DNA from 2 places in the Exiguobacterium sp. SH0S7 genome. Region 2 is predicted to be linked to the other one. Evidence: a T-box and tRNA genes for the amino acid it is inferred to sense, from the RefSeq annotation. Region 2 holds a T-box; the other holds one or more tRNA genes.

Region 1 (4,370 bases), on a different contig from region 2:
GTGTGGTTCGAGTGCATCGTATGCGTAATCAAGTTGTGGTAATTCAAATTTAGCCATAACTAAAATCCCCCTTTAAATTGGTTTGAACAACGTTCGTTTTAAATGTAACAGATTTGTGACGGCTTACTCAATTGTAAAGGCTTATTCTACATCTTCGTCCGGCAACGCCCAGACCGAGATTGATCCTGCCGCTACTTTAAATACCCCTTTTCCATCTTCGTCAATCTCGATGATTTCATCGATCGTCTGCGTCAAGTCGACCCATTTCTCACCGGCACGATGCTCCCCGACGTACATCTGTTTCTCCGCCTCTTCGTTATTCGAGATGATGACGGCACAACCTGAACGCTCGATGTCCTCACTGCCGTGTCGGACCCAACCGATCACGTGCTCGTTATCGAAGTAGTCGTCTTGTTGCCCATACGCTTTTTCACGACGGGCGTACAGAAGCGGATCGATGGCCAGCTTCTTCCCTTCGACCGGGTGGGGCCCGTTAATGCCGTAGTAATCCCCGTAGAAAACACACGGATAACCGTCTTGGCGGAGTAAAATCAAACCGTAAGCACTCTGTTTGAACCAATCTTCGACCCATGACTCGAGCGCCTCGGCCGGCTGTGAGTCATGGTTGTCGACGAACGTGACCGAGTGAAGCGGATGGGACTGGACGAGTGTGTCGTCAAAGATGGTCCGCAAATCAAATGATGCGCCTTCGATCGAGGCACGCTGCAAATTGTAATGGAGCGGCACGTCGAACAGATCGACGTGGTAGTCGATGTTGTCTAAAAAGGCGCGGCAATCTTCGAGCTCCGACTTCCAAAACTCACCGACCAAGTAAAAGTTCTCGCCTTTTTCATCTTTCATCGCTTGGCTGAACTCTTTGACGAAATCATAGTTGATATGTTTGATCGCATCGAGACGGAAGCCATCACATTTCGTCTCTTCGATGAACCACTTGCCCCAACTTAACACTTCTTCCCGGACTTCCGGATGATGATAGTCGATGTTCGCGAACATCAAATAATCGTATACGCCGAACTCACTATCGACGTTGTCATTCCATTTTTTGTTATCGCCTAAAATGAAGAAGATACCGCTATGCTCGCTCGCCGCGTCATAGTCCGTGCCGTTGAAATGATGGAAGTTCCATTTGAACGACGAGTACTTACCGTTTCGTTCTTTATAATCAAACTTCGTCCAACCTTCGATCTCAAACGGTTCTTCCGACAATACTTTCGTCCGGTCTTCCGGGTCGACTTCTAACACGTCGAACTTCTCGGTCGCGTCGGCTCCGGCTTTATGGTTCAACACGACGTCCATATATACTTGCATCCCGAGCTCTTGGGCGTGTTTCGTCGCCTCAAGCAACTCTTGCTTCGTCCCGTATTTTGTGGCGATTGTTCCTTTTTGATCAAACTCGCCTAAATCATACAAGTCATAGACACCATATCCCGTATCCTCATCACTTTGACCTTTTGTGACCGGTGGCAACCAAAGTGCGGTGATTCCTGCTTTTTTTAATTTAGAAGCCCGTTCTTTCAATCGCTTCCAATGCTTTTGGTCAGCCGGGACGTGCCATTCAAAAAATTGCATCATCGTATGATTTCGTTCCATCTCGCTTCGCCTCGTTTCATATTTTTCAAAAACAAAATGCTAACGGATATTTACCCGCGTCTTCACTTTTAGAAACAAAAATGTAAACAAAAAAGCAGCTTTCATTAGAAAGCTGCCCTCGATGGACCCTGTAGGACTTGAACCTACGACCGGACGGTTATGAGCCGTCTGCTCTAACCAGCTGAGCTAAGGGTCCTTATTGGTAGCGGCGGAGGGAGTCGAACCCACGACCTCACGGGTATGAACCGTACGCTCTAGCCAGCTGAGCTACACCGCCACGTTGTTATACAGTAATAATATACTGAAGGAAGCCTCTACTGTCAATGAAAAGTCACACGTACGCAAAAAAGTCTTTCTACCTATAACTTAAGTAGAAAGACTTTTTTGAAACGTTAGACCGATATTTCGTTCGTTGCATCTTCAAGTGTGATTTCTGTGATGTTCATCGCATGGTCACCGATCCGCTCAAGGTTCGAGAGCATATCGACGAAGAACATACCAGCTTGGCCGTTACATTCACCTGTGTTCAAACGAACGACATGATTTTTGCGGAACTGGCGCTCGAGCATGTCGAGTTTCGCTTCCATTTCGATAACTTGACGTGCTTCGACCATATCACCGCTCGCGAGTGTTTGAAGTGACTTCTCGAGTGTGGACCGTGTCAAATCATACATTTCCGTCAACTCTTTTTGAGCATCCGGCGAGAGCGTGATGCGCGTCGCCGTCTTATAGTCGATCAACTCGATGATGTTCTCGACGTGGTCACCGATTCGCTCGATGTCGTTGATCGCATGCATGAGCGTCTTATGCTGTTGAGATTCGTGCTCTGTCAAATCAACAGCCGCCAATTTGACGAGATAATCCGTGATTTTAGAGTTCAATGAGTTAAGAGCTTCTTCGATATGTGCCGACTTCTCAGCGTGTTTCTTGTCTCCTGACGCCAAATAGCTGCGTGCTTCGTCAAGACCGAGCTTCGCGAAATCACCCATGCGGATGACTTCATATTTGGCCTGCTCGACCGCGATTGAAGGCGACTGTTGAATGAAGATCGGGTCCAAGTGTTGCGCTTTCGTATCAACGATTGAATCTTCGCCTGGTACGAGCTTCGTCACGACCCAAGCAATCGTCCCGATGAACCAGAACTGGACGAACGTATTGACGACGTTGAACGTTCCATGGGCGAAAGCGATTTGCATTTTGTCCTCAATCGCCAATACATTTGTGATCCATAAAATATATTGTGTGAACGGCAATAATAAAATCATAAAGATTGCTGTCCCAATTAAGTTAAAGATGACGTGGGCTGCCGCCGCACGACGGGCCGCGACCGAGGCACCGATCGAAGCGAGAATCGCCGTGATCGTCGTCCCGATGTTATCCCCGAACAAGACAGGCAGTGCCGCATCGAGTTGGATCGAGCCCCCAGCGTATAGTTCTTGCAAGATCCCGATCGTCGCAGAAGACGATTGCACGATGACCGTGAACACCGTACCGACGATGACGCCGAGGAACGGGTTGTCACTCATCGATTGCGTCAAATCAATGAAATATTCACTCGAACGAAGCGGGCGCATCCCGTCTCCCATGAGTTCAAGACCGTAGAACAGCATCCCGAATCCGAAGAAGATTTGTCCGAGGTGTTGGAATTTCTCTCGTTTAAAGAAGAACAACAGAATCGCACCGACTGCGATAATCGGAAGTGCATAAGCACCAATGTCAATCCCGATGATGAACGCCGTTACCGTCGTCCCGATGTTCGCACCCATGATGACCCCGATCGCTTGACGGAGCGTCATGAAACCGGCGCTAACAAGGCCGACCGTAATGACGGTTGTTCCACTTGATGTTTGAAGTAAGACCGTGACAATGATCCCGGCTAGTACTCCGAGGAACGGATTCGATGTATACTTATCAAGGATGTCGCGGAGTCGATCTCCTGCAGACTTTTGAAGGCCGTCTCCCATCGATTTGATACCGAACAGGAAGATTCCTAATCCTCCAAAAAACATGAATAACATTTCTTGCAAATTGTATTCCACGATTTTTGTACCCCTTTTGATTGTGAATTGGTTGTGTTTAATTGGTTCTTATTGCCTTACTCATTATGCCTTCTTCCCTGAGTCGATGTAAATACGTTTAATGTTAAGGTTTTATTAACTGACTGTCTTATCTTTGTGTGATTTTAGTTTTTTGTACTATAACAGAATGGGGTTTTGTATGTATGCTTAAAACGACATCAATGTTTATCCGCCATAGCCTGCTACCTACGAAGCAAACGCTACGGCTCCGTCTGGCTCCGCTGCACGCTTATATGTTGGCGAGCCTCGTCTTTACAATCGTCGCGACTGTCTTAGATTACCTCGTCTTGCGACCCGATTTTTTCGCACCGATGTGGTTGTTTTTACACGGGTTCGCCATCTTCTTCTTCTATATGATGTGGGTCGCCGTCGCCGCCTTGTTCGTCCAACTCGTGACGAGACTTCGAATGAAGAAACCGTGGCCGTATCGGCAAGCTTGGCCTTACGCGGTCGCGATGACACTCGTCCCGACGCTCGTGCTCGTCGCCTTGTATCACGCCGTGCCCGCACTTCTATGGCTCGGCTTTGTCATCACGATCGTCTTCTTGACCGTCCCGCTACTCCAAATTCCGCTTAAACAAAAAAACTCGGGACGGCGCTAACACGCGCTGTCCCGAGTTTTATCACGTCTTCGGTGCAAGTTCAGTAAGTACTTCCTGCAGGCGTCGACTTTGATGACCG
Region 2 (4,370 bases):
GATGTAGAGGATGTCTTTCGTGAAGTCGAGATAGAACGACGACAATTCGTTGACACAGAAGTTGTGGCTCATGTGGTAAACAGCCATAAAGTCGAACGTATCGTACGCTTTGACGACTTTCGTCTGAAGTTGTTTCAGCTTCGTCGCCATGAAGCGGTCGGCTTCCGGCATATCTTCGAACGCGACGCGCATCGACGGATCGAACCCGTTCAAGTTACCGAGCAAGAAGCGTAACGTGTTACGGATCTTCCGGTATACTTCTGACACTTGTTTAAAGTTGTCATGCGAGGCGCGGACGTCTGACTGATAGTCCACAGACGCGACCCAAAGACGTACGATTTCAGCACCGTACTGTTTCACGAGGTCGTTCGGTGCAATCGTGTTGCCGAGCGATTTCGACATCTTCCGGCCGTCGCCGTCAAGGACGAAGCCGTGACTGAGGACGTTGCGATACGGTGCTTTGCCGGTCGTCGCGACTGCAGTCGACAGTGACGAGTTGAACCAACCACGGTATTGGTCCGAACCTTCTAGGTACAGGTCGGCCGGACGGCGCAAGTTGTCGCGCTGTTCGAGCACGCCTGCGTGTGACGAACCTGAATCGAACCAGACGTCCATGATGTCGACTTCTTTACGGAACTCGCCGTTTGGACTGTTCGGATGTGTGAAGCCGGATGGCAACAAGTCTTTCGCCTCGCGCTCGTACCAGACGTTTGATCCGTGCTCATGGAACAAGTTGGCGATATGGTCGATCGTTTCGTTCGTGATGATTTCCGTTCCGTCTTCTGCGTAGAAAATCGGGATCGGCACACCCCATGCCCGCTGACGGCTGATGACCCAGTCGCCACGGTCACGGACCATGTTGAACAGGCGCGTCATGCCCCATTCCGGTACCCAGTTTACTTCTTCGATTTCACGCAACATGTCGCTGCGGAAGTCTTTGATCGAAGCGAACCATTGCGGTGTCGCCCGGAAGATGACCGGCTTTTTCGTACGCCAGTCGTGCGGGTACGAGTGCTTGATGAATTTGAGCTTCAACAAGTTGCCATTTGCTTCGAGCTTCATGCCGATCTCTTTGTTCGCATCTTCATAGAACAGTCCTTCAAAGCCTGGTGCTTCGTCCGTCATATACCCACGGTCGTCGACCGGGCACAACACGTCAAGTCCGTACGCTTGGCCGACACGGTAGTCGTCTTCCCCGTGGCCAGGTGCGATATGGACGCAGCCTGTCGCTTCAGCCGTGACGTGGTCGCCAAGGATGAGGAGTGACGTCCGGTCGTAAAGCGGGTGCTGTACCGTCATGTGTTCGAACTCGCGTCCGTTCCAAGACCCGCTCACTGAGTACTCATCCCAGCCGAGTGCTGTCGTCACTTCTTCGACGAGCGTCTCGGCAACGATATACCCTTTGCCATCGTGTTCGATCCGTGTGTATGTCAGCTCATCGCTGACAGCGATCCCGAGGTTGGCCGGAATCGTCCACGGTGTCGTCGTCCAGATGACGAAATGGTCGGTCGTCCCGAGGACGCCTTTGCCATCGACGACTTGGAATGCCACATAGATGGCTGGTGATTTTTTGTCATAGTACTCGATTTCAGCCTCAGCGAGTGCCGATTCAGAAGACGGTGACCAATAGACCGGTTTTTTCCCTTTATAGATGTATCCTTTTTCAGCCATCGTGCCGAACAGGCGGATTTGCGCCGCTTCATATTCAGGCTGGAGCGTGATGTATGGATTGTCAAAGTCAGCGAGCAGTCCGAGACGCTTGAACTGTTCACGTTGTGAGTTCACTTGCTCCATCGCGTAAGCGGCACATTTTTCGCGGAACTCGGCGACAGTCATCTCTTTACGGTTGACGCCTGCTTTTTGAAGCGCGTTTTCGATCGGGAGACCGTGTGTGTCCCAACCTGGGATCATCGGTGATTGATAGCCGTTCAACGACTTGAAACGGACGATGATGTCTTTTAACACTTTGTTGAGTGCATGGCCCATATGGATGTCACCGTTGGCGTACGGAGGTCCGTCATGTAGAATGTATTGCGGCTTTCCTGCATTCTTTTCTTGAACGCGGTTGTACAAGTCCATCTGCTCCCAAGCCTCGTGCATTGCTGGCTCGCGCTTCGGCAAATTTCCACGCATCGCGAATTCTGTATCAGGCATCAATAATGTGTCTTTGTAGTTCATTGAAACTCCTCCTGCATCTTTTTTGAAAAACAAAAAAAACCCGCCCCCAAATAGGGACGAGTTCATCGACTCGCGGTACCACCCTACTAATCTCAAGTAGACCTTGAGACCGCTCTCGGTAACCGATAACGAGGTCAAGCGGTCACGCTTACTCAGTTCAGCATGACACTCATAGGGGATACCAAATAAAGTCTTTCTCTTAGGCTTGCACCTTCCCTAAGTCGCTTCGTAGGTGTGACTTTATTGACGTGTCCTAATCAACGTATTGTTTATTATCCGTGATGTTTGTTTGGTGTGACTTCGTCGTCATTATACGCAAGTTCACTCGTATCGTCAAGAACCGTCTGGACAGGCGGCTCTCCGACAATCGTGTCCCATTCGGTACTATTTAGAAGTTCCATCTGTGCGTCGACGAGAACACGGAACCGGGTCCGGTACAGTTCGACTTTTTTCAACATTTGAATGACTTCACGCTCGGCCATCTGCTCTTTACGCGACGCTTCCTCTTCTCGGGCGAGCGCTTCGCGTTCAGCCTGCTTCAAGATGAGGCTGGCTTCTTTGGCCGCATTGGTCTTGACTTCTTCTGCCGCCTCTTGTGCGACGATAATCGATTTATTCAACGTGTCTTCCATCGAGGAGAAGTAGTCAATACGGGCTTGCATATCGTTGACGAGTTCTTCGTACCTTCTATTTTCACGAATCAATAGCTCAAACTCTTTAATGATTTGATCTAAAAATTCATTGACCTCATCGATATCGTACCCGCGGAAACGAGTCGAGAACTCTTTGTTATGAATATCAATCGGTGTCAACGCCATTCGACTTTCCTCCTAAATTCAACGTATGATGCCATACTGGATTTTTATTTTCTCACGCTTTGTCGAGCCGAGGATTGCCATCAATTTGACACGACCGTAACCCCGGATTGAAACTAAATCGTCTGGTTCGAGTAAAAAGCTCGCGTCCGTGATCGCCTTATGATTGACTTTGCAGTCACCATGTTTGACGAGCGCCTGTGCTTTCTGGCGCGATAGACCGAGCACCTCGCTCACGACCGCGTCAAAGCGGAGTGAGGAGACGATGCCAAACTCGTCGCTCCATTTGACTTCTGGGACGGTCAAAATCGAAGCGGCCGGTACATCAGACAGCCGCACCCGGGCTTTGCCGACGCGATCCACGTTCATTTCGATGAATCCAGCCGCATCAGCCGTCGTCGCGAACTGAGCGATCCCGTCAGCGAGGACAACGTCGCCAAACTTTTGCCGTTTCAGGCCCGCGTTAAGAAGCGTGCCTGTCACTTGGCGGTGGGTCAAGTCGACAAACTTCGTCGGATAATCGATTTGAAGAATCTTGACTTCAAAGTCGTTCACGTCGAGTTCATAGTAGTCGGGCGTCAATAAAAGCCGTTTCCGCTCAGCTCCAGGGAAACCGCCGTCCTCGTAGATGGCGAGCCGTTTGCCAACGAGTTGCCTGACGATTTGTTGCTCACGTGGGTCTAAAAAATCCGTCAATTTAAACAAGTAGTTGTCCTCGACTTGTCGCACCCAGTCGAGCACTTGCTCGACAAACGGGCGTTCATTCGGTCGATAATGATCGAAGACGCTCATTTACAGACCGAAAATCGCTCGCACTCCTGCTTGCGCCATACGAAGCACGAACAGGGCGACGATTGGAGAAATGTCGAGCATACCGCCGATTGGCGGGATGATCCGACGGAACGGGTTAAGAAACGGCTCACACAAGTATGTCAAAATCTGTCCGAATTTTGATTCTCTCGCATTCGGGAACCACGATAATAAAATATAGGCAATCAAGACCCAACTATAATATCCAAGAAGCGTAACAATCGTATTGCCTAATGCAGGGATCGCATTTTCCATTCATTTACCACCCTTTACTGTTTAGTTCGTCCTCCGAAATCAAATTCGAAATCGATCCAGTCAATTCGATATTGTTCGGAGCACATAGAATCGTGTTATGTCCAATCGACGTCATCGTTCCTTCTAGGGCGTATACGACACCCGATAAGAAGTTTACAACTTGACGAGACTGCTCTTTCGACATGCGCTGAAGATTGACGATGACGGCACGATTTTCTTTCAACTGGTCGCCAATATCTTGTGCCTCGGCAAAGACGCGCGGTTCGGCAAGAACGACTTTCGAACGTTCTTTCTTCTTCGTGTTTAGCGCGA

The links. A T-box is a leader RNA that pairs with one kind of tRNA and senses whether it is charged. The one in region 2 lies ahead of ileS (isoleucine--tRNA ligase), so its partner is inferred to be a tRNA-Ile.
Region 1: it has a tRNA-Ile gene. The T-box ahead of ileS (isoleucine--tRNA ligase) is inferred to sense a tRNA for this amino acid. The anticodon was not compared.

What each region holds. Positions count from the first base shown of each region.
Region 1 covers NZ_SJVA01000001.1:300,869-305,238, forward strand. The annotation lists gene EVJ22_RS01630 (superoxide dismutase) at 1-57, opposite strand, end outside; gene EVJ22_RS01635 (alpha-amylase) at 142-1,611, opposite strand; tRNA gene EVJ22_RS01640 (tRNA-Ile) at 1,734-1,807, opposite strand; tRNA gene EVJ22_RS01645 (tRNA-Met) at 1,812-1,888, opposite strand; gene EVJ22_RS01650 (Na/Pi cotransporter family protein) at 2,004-3,650, opposite strand; gene EVJ22_RS01655 (hypothetical protein) at 3,833-4,291, shown strand; gene EVJ22_RS01660 (methyl-accepting chemotaxis protein) at 4,313-4,370, opposite strand, start outside.
Region 2 covers NZ_SJVA01000002.1:183,168-187,537, forward strand. The annotation lists gene ileS (isoleucine--tRNA ligase) at 1-2,178, opposite strand, end outside; T-box leader at 2,228-2,448, opposite strand; gene EVJ22_RS04645 (DivIVA domain-containing protein) at 2,451-2,996, opposite strand; gene EVJ22_RS04650 (YlmH family RNA-binding protein) at 3,015-3,785, opposite strand; gene EVJ22_RS04655 (YggT family protein) at 3,786-4,058, opposite strand; gene EVJ22_RS04660 (cell division protein SepF) at 4,063-4,370, opposite strand, start outside.